DNA from 4 places in the Synechococcus sp. MU1643 genome. Region 4 is predicted to be linked to each of the others. Evidence: predicted binding sites of a transcription regulator. Region 4 holds the regulator's gene; each other region holds the start of a gene.
The links. The regulator NtcA, encoded in region 4, controls nitrogen genes in cyanobacteria. The targets are predictions, from matches to a motif close to GTANCNNNNGNTAC.
Positions count from the first base shown of each region.

Region 1: a site for NtcA is predicted at 2,222-2,235, ahead of FZX09_RS12030 (DUF4278 domain-containing protein). Genes of this name have one in related genera too.
Region 2: a site for NtcA is predicted at 1,702-1,715, ahead of FZX09_RS04995 (DUF4278 domain-containing protein). Genes of this name have one in related genera too.
Region 3: a site for NtcA is predicted at 2,651-2,664, ahead of FZX09_RS11550 (DUF4278 domain-containing protein). Genes of this name have one in related genera too.

Region 1 is NZ_VTKY01000002.1:187,768-191,974, forward strand. Features, by position in the region: gene mazG (nucleoside triphosphate pyrophosphohydrolase) at 1-168, opposite strand, end outside; gene FZX09_RS05165 (metal-binding protein) at 202-684, opposite strand; tRNA gene FZX09_RS05170 (tRNA-Val) at 742-813, shown strand; gene FZX09_RS05175 (hypothetical protein) at 1,557-1,904, shown strand; gene FZX09_RS12030 (DUF4278 domain-containing protein) at 2,003-2,167, opposite strand; gene FZX09_RS11910 (hypothetical protein) at 3,037-3,159, opposite strand; gene FZX09_RS05185 (hypothetical protein) at 3,424-3,651, shown strand; gene FZX09_RS05190 (hypothetical protein) at 3,670-3,891, shown strand.
Region 2 is NZ_VTKY01000002.1:155,077-159,283, reverse strand. Features, by position in the region: gene ureC (urease subunit alpha) at 1-852, shown strand, start outside; gene FZX09_RS05000 (type 1 glutamine amidotransferase) at 849-1,607, shown strand; gene FZX09_RS04995 (DUF4278 domain-containing protein) at 1,800-1,967, shown strand; gene FZX09_RS04990 (hypothetical protein) at 2,048-2,266, shown strand; gene FZX09_RS04985 (DUF1028 domain-containing protein) at 2,342-3,016, opposite strand; gene FZX09_RS04980 (Zn-dependent hydrolase) at 3,013-4,207, opposite strand, start outside.
Region 3 is NZ_VTKY01000011.1:32,090-36,296, forward strand. Features, by position in the region: gene ftsH (ATP-dependent zinc metalloprotease FtsH) at 1-63, shown strand, start outside; gene argF (ornithine carbamoyltransferase) at 109-1,065, shown strand; gene FZX09_RS11530 (hypothetical protein) at 1,068-1,385, shown strand; gene FZX09_RS11535 (hypothetical protein) at 1,397-1,621, shown strand; gene lexA (transcriptional repressor LexA) at 1,689-2,312, shown strand; tRNA gene FZX09_RS11545 (tRNA-Ala) at 2,373-2,445, shown strand; gene FZX09_RS11550 (DUF4278 domain-containing protein) at 2,744-2,845, shown strand; partial or broken gene FZX09_RS11555 (hypothetical protein) at 3,091-4,207, shown strand, end outside.
Region 4 is NZ_VTKY01000006.1:30,727-34,933, forward strand. Features, by position in the region: gene FZX09_RS09605 (cob(I)yrinic acid a,c-diamide adenosyltransferase) at 1-527, opposite strand, end outside; gene rph (ribonuclease PH) at 673-1,416, shown strand; gene ntcA (global nitrogen regulator NtcA) at 1,475-2,191, shown strand; gene FZX09_RS09620 (DUF3084 domain-containing protein) at 2,219-3,370, shown strand; gene FZX09_RS09625 (resolvase) at 3,367-3,807, shown strand; gene FZX09_RS09630 (DUF3146 family protein) at 3,791-4,048, opposite strand; gene pth (aminoacyl-tRNA hydrolase) at 4,048-4,207, opposite strand, start outside.

The DNA of each region.
Region 1 (4,207 bases), on a different contig from region 4:
ATCGCCATGACGGATGGCATCAGCCACCTCGTGGGCTTCTTCCAGCACGTAGGGCACCAGGGATGCATGGGTCTGTTCCAGATCCCAGGGGCACCCCGTTGTTGGATCCCTGAGTTGTGCCACAACATCGATCAAACGTTCTATGGCATCAGACGGAGCGTTGGCCATGCAGGGTCAACAACTGGAGCAATGCTCACCTTCTCACCGCTGTCGTTTTTTCGACCATTCCTGGGGCCAGGGGTCGCCATCGAGGACCAGATGGATCCATGCGCTGCCCTCTAAGCCCACCAGCAGAGCAATCAACTCCTGCGGGTGCTGATGCATCAGTTGCTGCAGCACCGCCAGGAGCATCGCTGGCGACAGCGTCGGAACCGCGAGGGTGACAATCAAGCACCAGGTGAGCAGTACCGCCAGGCGCGCGGTCGTTCCCAGCACGGGGCCATGGGACCAGAGCGAGCGATGGGGAATTAGGAGGCGATAGGGCAACCAGAGAAAGCCGAGGGCTCCCCATCGCCGCAGCGCATTGGAGCGTGTGTCGAGATCGGGGGAAAGCCACAGACCACCGGCCCAACAGCTGGCTGCGGCGACCAATCCTGCCGCCCATCCCAGCACCAATCCAAGTGCGATGCCGAGCGGCAGGCTCAGAATCCAGATGCTTTGGTCGTGGCGGCGACCCGTTGCCAAGTTTTTAAAGCTTCCGTGCCCCCCAACCTGACTCGTTAGGGCAGAATCTGACCAGTGGGGCGATTAGCTCAGCGGTAGAGCACCTCCCTTACAAGGAGATTGTCACTGGTTCGATCCCAGTATCGCCCATTCTTCCAAAGCAACCACCAGCATTGGCTTTCTGCTCTGAGCAGGGAGGCCACTTTTCTTGATTTTCATCTAGGTGTGCTCCAAAACGTGCTCCAAATAGTCCTATCGTTGAGTAGCCCCAAAAGTTCGCTTTACCAGCGGCTTTCACGAGTTGATCGGTTATGCCGCGAGCTACCGCAACAGAGATACTGGAGAGAGTCGAACACCTCTAGGGAATGATCCTGGAGGGGCAGCCCAACACCTCTTGTCTCACTTTTGCGAGACAAGCGTGGGGGGTCTCCAGAGCGCAGGGCTACCGGCTTCTGAAGAAGGCATGGGCGCAGATCAAGGACGACATCGAAGGTCCAGACCTCGACCGGCAGTAGATGCTGGCCTGGTGCGTTCAGACCTTGCTGGAGACGGCTGGCCAGGCCAAAGCGCAACGAAACCCAGGGGCGGTGGTGGCTGCCATCCGCCAGCCCGATTGGATGTGCGGGCTGGGTATTAATTCTCAACGCAGGTACAGCGCCCACAGACGCCCCCACTGAGTTTTTGCATTATTTTCAAGCAGGATTTGCGGCTTCTCCAGTTTTGCTCGGCTGGAGAAATCAGATCAGGCCGGTAATGCACGACCCGCCTTTTTTATGGGCTGTGAGTCGTACTTGGAATTGCCAAGTGAGGCCCCCAGATCCACTGGAGCTAGCCAGCTTTGGAGCCCAGCCCATCACCCTCTGGCTACGTCGACGGGATGTCCCGCCTGTGGCATGGGGTTACTCAACACGCAACGTGATCGACATTTGAGTGCAAATGTCTTCCTCTACACCGCAATTCTTGTCCAATATCGCGATATTGATCCCACGTGGCTGGGTCAGGCAGACCACTACGCGAGAACCACATATCAAGCCAGTTCAATGAGCCGAAGAGGAATCCACCCTCTGCTGATGGGTTTGGACAAACCGAAGCCCAAACCACATTCCAAAAAACAGACAGATCTGAGTGGTTACGAGTCAGCCCAGAGAAAACGGTTTCTGCGGGCGGAAATAGAAGAGGAAAAGTTGGCTGCGGCAGCGGGGCGCCGACATCTCCTCAAGCTGGAACGGCAAGTGGCATGATCGACGTCTGATGGCTTTTGGACACGGGCTGGAGGCGCTGCCCGCCGCCTATCCGCTAATGCCATTAAGGGCAGAAGTATCCGCCCCATCCACATGATTTAGTTGGAGTAGCTCACCCCCCGGTATGTGAGAGCGGTGACAGCGCGAGAGGTATTGCTCATTGATGCCTGGTAAGCCTTGCCCATGTATTTGAGCTGAACAACTGATTTCTCCTTTGTCTCATTGCTTTTGGTGTACTTGTTGCCGAGAAAACAGAGTTCCATTGAGGGGAATGCGGAAGAGATTAGATTTCAGCCAAAGAGCCCTATGCGAACAATGTTCCAACGGATACTTAATGATTTAGTGATAGTTTGTTGTTGACTAGCTGATACATTTAAGTGCCTGAGTGTGTCGTTATGAACGTTTTTTCTAACAGCCCTGCTTGTTTATCTCGATTCATAGATGAAGTGAAGTGACTATTGCTGTTGCTGCATCTGCTGCTGCCTCAGCGATTGAGGCTTGTGTGACGATGCGGAAGACGGGCTGGAGCCCCCCCGTTGTCTGCTGACTTGTCGTAACGAGCCTTGAGGCAGCTGTTGTGCTGAGTTTCGAAGCGCAAAGAAAGGTAAAACTGGTAGCGACCGTCGCAGACAAGGTCACCCCTTGAGAAATGAGAATCTTTTGCGCCTTCAAGCTGTCGTTATGACTGAAGCGCTGAAACTCCCTTACTCGGTTCAAGGGCGCGGAACCGTTGAGTCCATTGGCAATCACTTTTATCGGGTTTGTGGTCCTGCGGGCTGCACTGTTGTGATGGGTCTTTCCAATGCTCTGTATTTGAGCCGGAATGTTCCTGAATCAGCTTCCCCAGCCGACCGTTAACTACCTTCAGGTGGTTGCTGACTAGAGGCTCAGAGGAGGCCAGGCGTTTTTGATGTAGGAGCTTGTGTGCTGTGCCAGCTGCGATGGAACGCCACGGCTTGCGCTCGGTGCTTAGCTCGTTTTGAACACCCAAAAAAAAGCCCCCTGGTGGGGGAGCTGATACGTCCGAGTCCACATGCTGAGGACGGCGGGCGGTTGTGGATCAACAGGTCAGTGAGTCCTCACTGGCTTGACATAAGTAACCGTCGCAATGGGGTTGCGACTTTCACTTGGGTCACGTCACACGGCTGCCTTTGCTGGCCGCGGCTGGACAGGCGATGCAGCAGAAGAACCCTGGCACGGTGGTGAGTGCCATCCGCCAGCTCGACACATGACCGGCACCGGATACAACTCCCACCGCGGTTACGGCATCAACAGGCGCAAATGCTGAACAAGCTCCTCATTCGATCGATGACTCAGCACGCAAAAGCCCCGACTACGTCGGGGCTTTTGCTGACCTTGGACGGGTAATTAGTTATAGATCCAATCAGCACAAGTATGTGTAGATCGATTCAAAAGATACTTTTCGAAGTAGCCAAGGGGCCATCTCCTCTTTCGCTAGCCCAGCGAAACAGGAGAGTGCATTGGCCCGTCGATCCCGTCCAAGGACGACATAGGAATCTTGACCGATGGTATTCATATTGGATGTGATAAATATTTTCAATTGATGTGGCATGCAGCACAAATTATCCTCGCTTATGAAGCCTTTAGGGTCGACTTAGCCGAAGATTCCAAGAAATTGCTGGATGCAGTGCGTTTTCTTGCTTATGGCCCATATTTTACTCAAATTAACCAATTTCCTCACATTTTTAAGTTAATTTTGGATGAACTCAATTTTATCAATGTTTAGATTATTTTTAGTGCTTTGTTGAAGGTGGTTGAACCTAATTGGGATTATTTCGTCCATGCACCTTTGGAAGAGGGTATAGTGCGCTTTGAAGCCAAAACTGAGCGTGCGCTTTACGCAAAGGTTGTCGCCTCTGAAGCGAACTGGATGGAATCTCAAAGTTGTGAGCGTCTCATCATTTATTTGAGAGCAAGGCAAGATTTGGAGTCTTTTCGAGAAGGATTTAAAGCCAAGGAAATTTAATTCTATAAGTCTAGATATAGTTAATGCATGAGTTTTCGCATGCAAAACTACTAATGCGCATAATTCGCCCTTTTATTTTTTGGTGATTCGCAGGCAGTTTATTGATGCCCTATGACGCAAGTGATTGGCTTTTCCCATGTGAGCAAGATGCCCTTGTTTATTGTCTAACAGCGTACAATATCTTTTGTTTCAAGGCAGGGTAGAGTTCGATATAGTGATCTTTATTTTATAAATTAATGTGTAGCAAATTTCTCTTGCTATGCATCAAGGCTACACAGCTATTGCCCTTCTCCTTTTTACTGCATTGCCGCTCTTG
Region 2 (4,207 bases), on a different contig from region 4:
ATCAAGATCTGCGGCGAGGCCAACGTGCTGCCGAGTAGCACCAACCCCACCCGGCCTTACACCCGCAACACGCTCGAGGAGCACCTCGACATGCTGATGGTGTGCCACCACCTCGACCCGAAGATCCCCGAGGACGTGGCCTTCGCTGAATCACGGATCCGGCGAGAAACGATCGCCGCAGAAGACATCCTTCACGACTTGGGCGCCTTCTCGATCATCGCCAGCGACTCCCAGGCCATGGGCCGCGTGGGCGAGGTGATCACTCGCACCTTCCAGACCGCCCACAAAATGAAGGTGCAGCGTGGTGCCCTGCCAGAAGACTCCGCTCGCAACGACAACCACCGGCTGAAGCGCTATATCGCCAAGGTGACGATCAACCCAGCGTTGGCCCACGGCATCAGCTCCGAAGTGGGGTCGATCGAAACCGGCAAGCTCGCCGATCTCGTGCTGTGGAAGCCGGGCTTCTTCGGCATTCGCCCGGAACTGGTGGTGAAGGGCGGTTCAATCGTCTGGGCCCAGATGGGCGACGCCAACGCCTCGATTCCCACCCCCGGCCCCGTGCACGGCCGACCGATGTTTGGAGCCTTCGGCAAAGCCCTCGCCCCCAGTTGTCTCACCTTCGTGAGCGGAGCGGCAATGGATGCAGACATCCAACGCCAGCTAGGGCTGGAACGCACCTGCATGGCGGTGAAAGAAACCCGCAGCGTCGGCAAGAGCGCCCTCAAGCTGAATTCAGCCCTCCCCAAGGTGAGCGTGGACCCGCAGACCTATGAGGTGTTTGCCGACGGCGAACTGCTGACCTGCGAGCCCGCTGAAGTGCTGCCCCTCGCCCAGCGCTATCTGCTGCTTTGAGCCCCACGCTGTTAGTGGTCCAACACGTTGACCACGAAGACGCCGGACTGGTGGGAGAACTGGCGCGGCAACGGGACCTGACACTCGAGATCCTGAGGCCCGAACGTGGTGACCCGCTGCCGGATCCCATGGCGAGTAAGAACAGCATCGCGCTTGTGCTCGGCGGCCCGATGAGCGTGAACGATCGCAACCAACCAGGCATGGACTGGTTGCGGCAGGAACTGGACTGGCTTACGGCATGGCACCAGCAACGCCGACCGGTGCTGGGCATCTGCCTGGGGGCACAGCTGTTGGCCGTCGCCGCAGGCGGATCCGTGCAACCCCTGCAGGTGGGAGCACCACCACAGCAGCTGAAGGAACTGGGCCTCGGCGCAATCCACTGGGTCGCAGATCCAAGCGACGCGGCTCTACTCAATGGACAATCAAGCAGCAGCTTGGTGCTGCATTGGCATGGCGATCGCATCCAACTGCCGGCTGATGCAATCCTGCTGGGTTCTTCGCTGCACTGTGCGGAACAGGTGTTTCGCATCGGAGCCCACGCCATTGGCCTGCAATGCCACCTCGAGGTCGACGGTGATGCGCTTGAGCGCTGGATCGCCAACGACCACGACTACGTGGTGAGTGCCCTTGGACCTGAAGGACCCGTTCGCCTGAGCCAGGACTGGCGCAGGCTGGGCGCCACGCTCCAGATACAAGGCCGAGACTTCTTCAATGCTGCGCTCGATCAGCTGATTGAGACAAGCAAAGCCCGCTAATTCCTACGGACAAAAATAAACAAAACCAAAAACTTTTCTGAAGAGGTATCAACCTGAACACCACTTCGGAATTCGTAGGAGCTTCAATATTTCCGTAGCAACAGCTACCGATCGTTCACTTCGCATCGCGCGAAGCGCAGTTCGCCTCAGGCCATGGAACGGGGACCTGAGCTTGCTTCGAGGACCATCTCAATGACCACCCTTCTCTACCGCGGCCATCAGTACCAGCAAAACAACGCCACTCAGGGCAAGCCCGGTGTGCAGCTGGTCTACCGCCGCAACGTGTACCAAGCCCGTCAAATCACCATCCACCGCACTCCGGTGCAGCTCGTATACCGCGGGGTGGGCTATACGCGCTAGAGCAAATACTCAATCTGTAGCAACTCGAACATTCCTCTTGCACGGATTGAGGCGTAATAGACCCAGCTTCAGCAACGACGTTGGACCTCATCACTACTCGCCTCGACCAAGGTCTCGTGCAGGTGAATCCCTCCAGCGTGCATGGCGTGTTCTGGCTGCAAACTCACTTTCCAGCTCAAGACTGGGATGCCCTGCTATCTGGACAAGCCGCCTTCGGCATGGATTGCATCGACGATCTGATCAGTGATGCACGCGAAGCTGGATTGAATGTGGAGTGGGAAGCATCCGTCCCCAGCTGAATTCACTTGAATTCAAAAAATCCCTGCACATTCCCATGTGCAGGGATTTTTAATGAGACAGACAAAAGTGAATGCTCAAGCCACCAAGCGGTTGAGCATAGGCAATTCAGACAGTTCATCCCTCCACTGCTGGGCCCAAAGATCCTGACTGCGCTCGTACACCTCCATCAACTGCTCCACGGCGCGCTCGTGAAAATCAACGCGCAGATCCAACAGCGGGAAGGCAGCTTCGCCGCTCACCTGCACAGCCGCTGAGGTGCAGAGGTTGGAACGGTGATCACCACCAGCCGCTTCCCCAGCTTGAAGAGCCATCATCAGGCGACGGCCCAGTTTCAAGCTGGGGTCGCTGGTGAGGAAGGCCTGCTGCATAGCCGCCAACACGGCCTCATCCGCCAAGCAATTGCCAGCAACGGAGAGGTCACGCTGATGGCGATGCCCTGCCCAAGAGCCGCAATCCTGCCCCGTCCAACAGGCCGTGCGACCGTCCAGGTCAATAAGGTGAAACTGACGCCGATCACGATGCTGATCATCCGCAAGAAGGCTGGCCAGAACGCTCTCAGCATCCGAACTCTGCTCCAGACGCTCCAGGCCACAAATCCCCAAATACGGATTGGTGTGGGCCTGTGTAGCGACAGCACCAACCCCCGCGCGGATATGGGGGACGGTGGATCCAACGGCCATATGACAGGTGGCCACACCCACGCCAAAACGACCGTTGTTGGGATCACGGGCCAGGATTGAAAAGGTCACGGCAGCTGACGGTCGAGCCGCAGCAACGTTTCCATCAGCACCGAGGTACCTGCAAAGCACTGCTCATCGCTGGTGAACTCTGCAGCGGAATGACTCAAGCCCCCCTTGCTGGGCACAAAAATCATGCCCATCGGCCAACGACGGCCGACCTCCTGGGCATCGTGGCTGGCTCTGCTGGGGAGATGACTGTGGGACAGGCCGAGATCGGCTGCGACCTCAGTGATCGTGGCCATCACCACAGCATCAGCAGGGGTGGGATCAGTGCTGAACTGGGGATCCACCGCAATCGGACAGCCTGTTTCAGCACCGATGCGTTCCACCTGCTGCATCAACTCCTCCACCAACTGATCAAGAACGGTCGGATCAACGTCCCTTAGGTCAACCGTCAGGGCGACAGCACCAGGGACAACATTGGCTGCATTAGGCCAAACCTCCAGTCGACCCACCGTCGCCACCGGATCTCCGGGATGACTGGAGGCCATGGCCTCAACGGCAAGAACAAGACGCGAGGCCGCCACGAGGGCGTCCTGTCGCAGCCCCATCGGTGTCGTGCCGGCGTGGTTGGCCTGGCCCTGCACCTTGATGCTGAACCGACGCTGACCGACAACACCCTCCACAACACCAATGGCATCACCGCGTTGCTCGAGAACACCGCCCTGCTCAACATGCAATTCCAGAAAGGCGGCATAGGCCTCATCGGAGCGTCGGGCCGAGGCCAAAGAGGGCCAATGCCCGCCGATGCGCGCCAGATTGTCCTGAATCGGCTGGCCATTGCTGGTAGCAAAACTCTCCGGGTCATCGGAGGCCGTGCCCGTCAAACCCTTGCAGCCCACCATGGTCGACTCCTCGTCGGCAAAGGCGATCAACTCGATGCCATGTCGCAGGCGCAGGCCCTGGTCTTGAAGAGCGCGGCAGGCTTCCAGACCGGCCAAGACTCCCAGGGCCCCATCAAAACGTCCTCCGGTGGGAACCGTGTCGAGGTGAGACCCGGTGGCCAAAGCAGGACAATCGGGATCAAGGCCTTCAAGGCGTCCGATCAAGTTGCCAGCAGCATCGACACGCACCTGCATGCCGAGCTGCTTCATCCAATGGGCCAGCAACTCACGGCCCTGCACATCCTCAGGCGAGAACCCGCGTCGACAAACGCTGCCATCTGGCTTGGCACCAATGCTGGCCAGCTGCTCAATCGTT
Region 3 (4,207 bases), on a different contig from region 4:
GAGGGGGATGACCTCAAGCAGATGCTCGAGGCAAGTGTGTTGCCGTCAGGGGTGACCGCTTGACGGCAGTGGGCCTCATCCCCGATAACGGTCCTTTGAACCGTCGCGATGGCTACCGCTTCTGCGGGCGTTGCTGCTGTCCTCTCTCCGCTGTGCGGACGTGACTTCCTTTCTTCTGCGGATTGTTCCGCCGAGGAAACAGCAGCGTTGCTGGATCTGGCTGCACAACTGAAGAGCGGCGATCGTCGGATCGATCTCGGCAATCGCGTGCTTGGTCTGATCTTCAGCAAGGCCTCCACCAGAACCCGTGTGAGTTTTCAGGTGGCCATGGCACGCCTCGGCGGCCAGACGGTGGATCTCAATCCTTCCGTCACTCAGCTCGGCCGCGGCGAGCCGCTGGAAGACACGGCCCTGGTTCTCAGCCGTTATTGCGATGTGCTGGCGATTCGCACCTTCGCTCAGCAGGAACTGGTGGACTACGCCCACTGGGCCTCGGTGCCGGTGATCAATGCCCTCACCGATCTGGAACATCCCTGTCAGGCGCTGGCGGACTTCCTCACTATGCAGGAAGCCCATGGCGCCCTTCCTGGTCAGACCCTGGCCTATGTGGGCGACGGCAACAACGTGGCCCACTCCCTGATGCTCTGCGGCGCGTTGCTGGGTGTGAATGTGCGGATCGGCTGCCCCGAGGGCTTCGAGCCCTTGCCGGGCGTGCTTGAGCAGGCCCAATCCCTAGCACACCATGGTGCCTCGATTGAGGTGGTGAGCGATCCCCGTGAGGCGGTGGCGGGTGCACAGGCCGTTTATACCGATGTCTGGGCCTCCATGGGCCAGGAGGCAGAACAGGCTCAGCGGGAGCAGGCTTTTGCTGGATTCTGTGTGGATCAAGCCCTGATGGAGCAGGCGGCAGCCGATGCGATTGTTCTGCACTGCCTGCCGGCCCACCGCGGTGAGGAGATCAGCGCTGATGTGATGGAGGGCGCGGCGAGCCGCATCTTTGATCAGGCGGAAAACCGCCTGCATGCGCAGCAGGCTCTGTTGGCGGTGTTGATGGGTGGTCTGTGACGGTGATCCACCGCTGGTTGGTGCCGTTGATCGTCACCGCCCATGCGGTGGCAGCGTCAGCGGATCAGGCCACCGACAAACAACAGCAGAGCACCATTGCCCGATGGACGGCCGAGAAAATCTGTGAAATGGGTGTGGATGCCTTTTACGCGTTGCAGGATGCTGAGCTCAAAACCATCTTTGAGCGCGACACGTCGATGCGTTACGAGGATGTCCCCAACGCACCGTCCGATCAGGAAAAGTCCCGTATCACCGGGCAGTTGATGGGATATCTGATGGCGGCCTGTCCGCAACAGCTTGAGTCCTACAAAAACCGCTGAAGAGGATCGCGATGCGTAAGGAACGCTGCTGGGTTTGGTTCAAAGGTGGCCTCTCGGAGGAGGGACACTGGATGTCGGGCTGGGTGGCCAGCACAACTGAGCAGCCGGGGCTGCTGATTGAGCATCCCGGCTACGTCTCCTGCCGGGTTCCGGAATGGCGTGTGGTGTTCAAGGAGCCCAAAGACTTGAACATGGCGCCGAGCATTCCCGACGCTGCGGTGTGGAAGCTGGTTTGAGCTGAGCTTGCGCTTGCGGCGCAGGAGAAGGAACGGTACAAACGTATTGCCCGAACTTTTTCTTGCGGTGACCCGTGCCCTCCAGGAGCCCCTCACCACTGCTCAGCAAGAGCTTTACGACTGGCTGGTGGACTACATCGGCACGCATCGCCACAGCCCTTCCATCCGCCAGATGATGCAGGCGATGGGGCTGCGCTCTCCTGCGCCAATCCAGAGCCGGTTGCGCCATCTTCAGCAGAAGGGATGGATCACTTGGCAGGAGGGCCAGGCGCGCACGCTGCAGTTGTTAGGAGACATGGTCGGTGCCGCTGGGATTCCTGTGCTTGGCGCCGTTGCGGCGGGTGGTCTTGTGACGGCTTTTGATGATGTTCAGGAGCATCTCGACCTGGCACCGGTGCTGGAGACCCGTGGCCTGTTCGCCCTGACGGTGAATGGAGATTCGATGGTCGACTCCCACATCGCCGATGGTGATGTGGTGTTGATGGAGCCGATTCAGGATCCCCAGCGTCTGCGCAACGGCACTGTGGTGAGTGCTCTGGTGGCCGGCAGCGGCACCACGCTCAAGCACTTTCATCGCCAGGGGGCGACGGTGGTTCTTGAAGCTGCCAACCCCGCTTATCAACCCATTGAGCTCCCCGCTGAACAGGTGGAGGTTCAGGGTCGCTTGGTTGCCGTCTGGAGGCAGGTCTAAGGCTCTCGCGGTGTAAGATATCCCATGACGAAGGCGGTTCTGAAACCACCACGTCGACATGGGGCCATAGCTCAGCTGGTAGAGCACCTGCATGGCATGCAGGGGGTCAGGAGTTCGAGTCTCCTTGGCTCCATTCTTCAAAAAAGTCAGTCCAGCACTGGCATCTGAGCGGTCCACACGGGCCGCTCTTTTAGTGCAAAACGGCTAAATATCATTGTTTGTGCGCCAAAGTGTGCGCGAAATTTTGGAGTGAGGGCACTGAGCGGTGCTGATGCCAACAAGGCTCTCTGTATCCGCTTGAACGACAGAGGGGTTGGCGCTCACCCTATAAATGCGCTGTAGCAACTGCTACTAACAACGTTCACCTCGCTTTTGCGAGGCGCAGATCACTAGGCCAAGGAACGGGGACCTGGATTTCTGAGGAACCACAGATGACCCTGACCTATCGCGGCCAGAAATACAACCAGCAAAAAGTGGCTTGCGCATCCGACAAGCCTGCGCTGACCTATCGCGGCGTTTCCTACGCCAAGTGATCAAGGCTTAATCGGAAGATCCCAAACCCCTGCATTCGGCAGAAGTTTCTTTTTACCTCAGTGTCAGCACCGACGTGGCATCGACCTCGCCTCGGAAGCCGATACGAGCCAGTAGAGCTGTTGATCACACGACAACAGACTCGCCCTGAACAGATGCTTCTTCGTCTGAAGTGACGACAAATCGAGGGATTCACAAGCAGCGATGTTGAGCACTATGTAAAACAAGCGAAAGCTCTAGTGGTCTGTTGGCTGCGCTTCATCTCCACACCGGTATAGAAAGCGCGGCGGGCGAGTCCCGCACGGCATTGACTGCAGCGATGCACGCTGTGGATCAAAGGCTCGAGCATTGGCAATCAAAGCCTCAGGCCTGGCAGGAACTGCTGCAACATGTTTTTGGCCGTTCGGCTCCCGTTGCATTCAATGGCATCGGCGTCGAGATTCTCGACGGCCATACCATGGGCGGGCTGCGTGGCGCCTACAACCATGCAGATATCAAGGGAGAGGAACGGATCTATCTCAATGCCGAGTGGCTGGCATCAGCCAAAGCGGCAGCCGTGGAAGCCGTGCTGCTTGAAGAGCTTGGCCATGCAATTGATAGCAGGCTCAATGGCAGCAACGACACCGCCGGTGATGAAGGAGCCATCTTTTCGGCGTTGATCCGCGGTGTTGCGATCCCATTCATTGAGACTAACCAGAACGACCATCACACCCTGATCATCAAGGGCCAGAGCATTGCCGTGGAAGCCGCTGCGCCAACGCTCACAGTATCGGCCAGCCCACAATTCAGCGCCATTACCATCAACTCCGGAGTTCCATCCGGTGCTGTCGGCACCCTTGTTTCAGCCCTGATTGATTCAGGCGGAAGCCTCAATAACTTCAGCGATAGCGATGGTGATTCACCTGCCATTGCCATCATCGGCACCAACTTGAATGGTGGAACGCTCTACTACTCCACCAACAACGGCACCTCATGGAGTGATGTCGGTGCTGTATCAGCGAGTTCAGCGAGGGTTCTCTATGCCAATAACAACACCCGGCTGGCCTTCACTCCAGTGACGAACTTCAGCGGCACCATCAGTGACCTGATTACCTTCAAGGCATGGGATCGGAATGGTGCCGCAAACGGAGCTGGCTCGATCGCAAACGCCCGATCGCTGACTGGTACTTACAACACTTCAGGAAATGCCAAAGGTGTTGCAATCTCGGCTGATGGCAACACCGCATTCGTTGCTGACAGGACCAGCGGTCTGCAGATTATTGATATTAGTAATCCAGGTAGTCCATCGCTCAAAAGTACATACAATACGTCAGATATGGCCTACGACATTGTTCTCTCGCCGGATGGCAATATTGCATACGTCG
Region 4 (4,207 bases):
ATGATCACATCCATCGAAGCGGGCCGCTGCTCAAGGGCTGAAATGACGTCCGCTTCATCAAGGTATCCGAAGGCCACTGCAAGGCCAATTTCATCCAAGACCAGCTGGTCGAGATCTCCCTGGATCAGATGCTGGCGGCAGATGCACCAAACGTTAGCCACAGCCTCCGCGCCACCGGGATAGCCAGGCGAGGAAAGGCAGAGAGGCACTTCAGGCCGCAGCCAGACAAGCCTTCCACAGAGCTTAACTCGTCCGGCCGGTCCCTGATGAACGCCCCCTTTGAGGAACTGACTGATCAGAACACGACTACCCAAGCCGGCAGCTCGCATGGCTTGACTCAGAACATTGGCGAAGCTGCCTCGGTAGGGCGCTGTATGCACTTGCAGCTGCCCTTCTGGAGCCACCAGATGTAGGGGTGGCGGATCAGAGAGAGGAGGCAAGGGCCTTAGGCCCGCCCGCTGCAAAGCCTGCTGATCCCGCTCCAGGGAGTTCTGGAAGGCTTGGGGGTCAGCGAGGCTTGTGGTCATCACGTCAGCATCTGTCCGGGCGACCCCGGCGAGACCTTGAATCTAGCGGCGAGATCACATTCAACAAGAGGATTAACACCACCCATGGTGTTTGGACAGGACGAGAACCAACCGCCTGCGAGGCTTGACGAACTGCACACCACCGATGAGCCACTCCCCTGAACACCGCGCTGATGGCCGTCGCCCGCAGCAGTTGCGACCGTTCTCGGTGACCTGGAATCCCATGGGGTTTGCCTTGAGCTCCCTTGTGGTTCACACCGGCCGAACCGCTGTGCTCTGCAGCGTCTGCTTGGAGGACAAGGTTCCCCGCTGGCGCAAGGGAGAAGGGTTGGGATGGCTCAGCGCCGAATACCGGCTGCTGCCCGGATCCACCCCACAACGGCAATCACGGGAGCTGATGAAACTCTCGGGTCGCACCCAGGAGATTCAGCGATTGATCGGCCGGAGCCTGCGCGCCGTGATCGATATGGAGCGCCTTGGTGAACGCACCTTGCTGATCGACTGCGACGTAATCCAAGCGGACGCCGGCACCCGGACGGCCTCGATCACCGGGGCTTGGCTCGCCCTGGAGCAGGCCTGCCGATCACTGGTGGAACAAGGAGTCCTGGAGCAATCACCCCTGGTCGACCAGGTGGCGGCCGTGTCCGTCGGCTTGGTGGGTGGCCAGTCCTTACTGGATCTGGACTACAGCGAAGACAGCCGAGCTGAGGTGGACCTGAATGTTGTGCAGGCCGGCGATGGACGTCTGTTGGAAATCCAAGGAACTGCTGAGGGAGCGCCCTTCAGCCGCAGCCAACTCAATGAGCTGCTGGATTTAGCCGAGCCGGGATTATCGTCCCTGATGCAGGCGCAACGTCAGGCCTTCAACGATCACAGCAGCGTTACGTAATAACCGCTACATGGCGGCCACCGCCAGCTTCGTAGCTTCGCTTCATCAGGTGGTTGTCATGACAGGTAGCCGAGGTTTCAGCCGATACGCCCCACAGATGGTGGCTCCAACTACCAGGGCAGAACCTGCCAACCGTTCTCTCCTGGAGATCATCCGGGATCTCGATGGCGCCAGCAGTGAACTAGTGGACCGCAACAAGACTATCTTCTTCCCCGGAGATCCCGCAGAACGGGTGTATCTGATCCGCCGGGGAGCCGTGCGTCTATCCCGCGTCTACGAATCGGGGGAAGAAATCACCGTGGCCTTGCTTCGCGAAAACAGCCTATTCGGAGTGCTGTCGCTGCTGACCGGACAAAGATCCGATCGTTTTTACCATGCTGTGGCCTTCACTCGGGTTGAAATGGTGACGGCGCCGGCGACCTCCGTGAAGGCCGCCATTGAAGCCGACACCAGCGTTGGGCTGCGCTTGCTGCAGGGTCTTTCCAGCCGAATTCTGCAGACCGAAACGATGATTGAAACCCTGACCCACAGGGACATGTCGTCCCGGCTGGTGAGCTTCTTGCTTGTGCTATGCAGGGATTTCGGAGTAGCGGATGAGCTGGGCATCACCATCGACCTGCGTCTATCTCATCAAGCCATTGCCGAAGCAATTGGCTCAACACGCGTCACAATCACACGTCTGCTGGGAGACTTGCGTCAATCCGGTCTGGTTCAGATTGACCGCAAGAAAATCACCGTTCTGGATCCAATCGCACTGGCAAAACGTTTCAGCTAGTCCGGCCATCGCCCGACGGTTGCAGCCATGAGCGGTTGGGCACTGATCCTGGTTCTGCTTGTGCTCGGGGGCGTGCTGTCGACACTGGGCGACCGGTTGGGCAGCCGCGTCGGCAGAGCGCGACTGAGTTTGTTCAAGATGCGCCCAAGGCGCACCGCAGTTTTAATTACGGTGCTGACTGGCAGCCTGATCAGCGCACTCTCGCTTGGCCTGATGCTGCTGGTGAGCCGGCAGTTGCGGGTGGGCCTTTTTGAACTGGATGCCCTGCAGGAGAAACTCCAGGACAGCCGGCAACAGCTGGAGGCAGCCGAGCGGGAACGGGACAAGACCCAAACGGAAACCAAGCGAATCGCCGCAGAACTCAAGCAAGCGCAGCAACGGGCCAACACCCTGCGCCTTGAACTGGCTCCTCTCCAGAAAGAGCGGGCCCAACTCGAAGCTGAACGTGAACGCCTCAGCCAAGACATCGCCACCCGCGATGCGGACATCCAGCGCACAGAAGCCGAACTCAACAGCGTTCGCAGCCGCATCCGTGCCGGTGAGCAGGAACTCAAGGAACTGGAACGCAATCTGGTCGCCCTGAGGCGTGGATCGGTGGTGATCAGCAGCGGACAGACCTTGGCGAGAGCAACGGTTCGACTCGATGCCCCGGACCAGGCAAAACAGGCTGTAGACAGGCTTTTGCAGGAGGCCAATCTCAACGCCTACGGGAAAGTGCGACCTGGCGAAGCCCCCGAACGCCAGTTGATCCGCGTTCCGCGCAGCGATGTGGAACGCCTACAAAGCATCATCCGCAAACCGGAAACCTGGGTGATCTCGCTGCGCTCCGCCACCAATGTGCTGCGGGGTGAAACAGCGGTTTACGCCTTCCCCGAGGTGCGTCCCAACCGGCCAGTGGCCCAACGCGGAGACGTGCTGGCCACCACCACACTGCAACCGAATGAACGCACACCAGAGGTCATTCGCACACGGCTGAACCTTCTCTTGGCCTCGGCCTATGCCGAGGTGCAGCGACGGGGATCGCTGAGCGAGGGCCTTCGGTTCGATGGATCAGCCCTCTCCCGACTGGCCCAGAACCTTATGGAAGGACCCAGCCAATCCATGGGCTTGGAAGTGATTTCTGCAGGGGTCAGCAACAGCGCCGATCCTGTCGTCGTCACAATTCAGGCATCCCCATGAAACGGGTGGCCGTTCTCGATCCAGGCCGCTGCAAATGTGGTCTCGTGCTGGCTGATCTTCAGCTCGGCCTTGTACGCGAAGGGCATGTGCTGGCCCCGGACGCTGTGGAACCCTGGCTGGAGCAGTGGAATCACGACCAAGCTCTCGACCGCATCCTGATCGGTGACGGCACAGGCAGCCGAGCCTGGATCAAGCGACTGGAACGGCTGGGCCATCTCACCGTGATTTCTGAACATGGAACAACGCTGAGGGCAAGACAGCGTTACTGGACCTTATGGCCGGCTCGAGGTTGGCGACGGATGCTGCCGGGAGGGCTGCGCATTCCGCCGGTGGATCTGGATGCTGTGGCCGCTTTGGTCATGCTCGAGGAGCACCTGCAGTGCCGCCTGAAATGGCCGGAGCCTGCTCCCACTTTCTCACTCAGAACCTGGCCCTAACCATGAAGGTGTAGTCACCCCCCGGTTCCAGCCTGTAATCAGAACGCACCAAAAAGCGCCGAAGGGCATCCTCGATAAGGGCTCGTCCCAAGGACGGCTCCACCATCAATTCGCCGCGGTCAAAGGCCCAGGAGAACTGCCACTCGAAGCCTCCAGCTGAGACTTCACCCTCCACGCACTTGGCCTGAAAACACTGGCGGAGCACCCGCAAATGGGCCGTTGTCGCCGGGAGAGCCGGCATCAGTCGACCGGCTCCAGGTCATAGCGAAAGCCGTTGATCCAGGTTCCAGCACAATCAAAGCTCTGGCGCTGAAGACGTTGAATCCCTTCCAGAACAGCATCAAGAACAGCGCCTACACAAGGTTGTTCCACCTTGCTAAACGGTCCTAGAACATGGGAC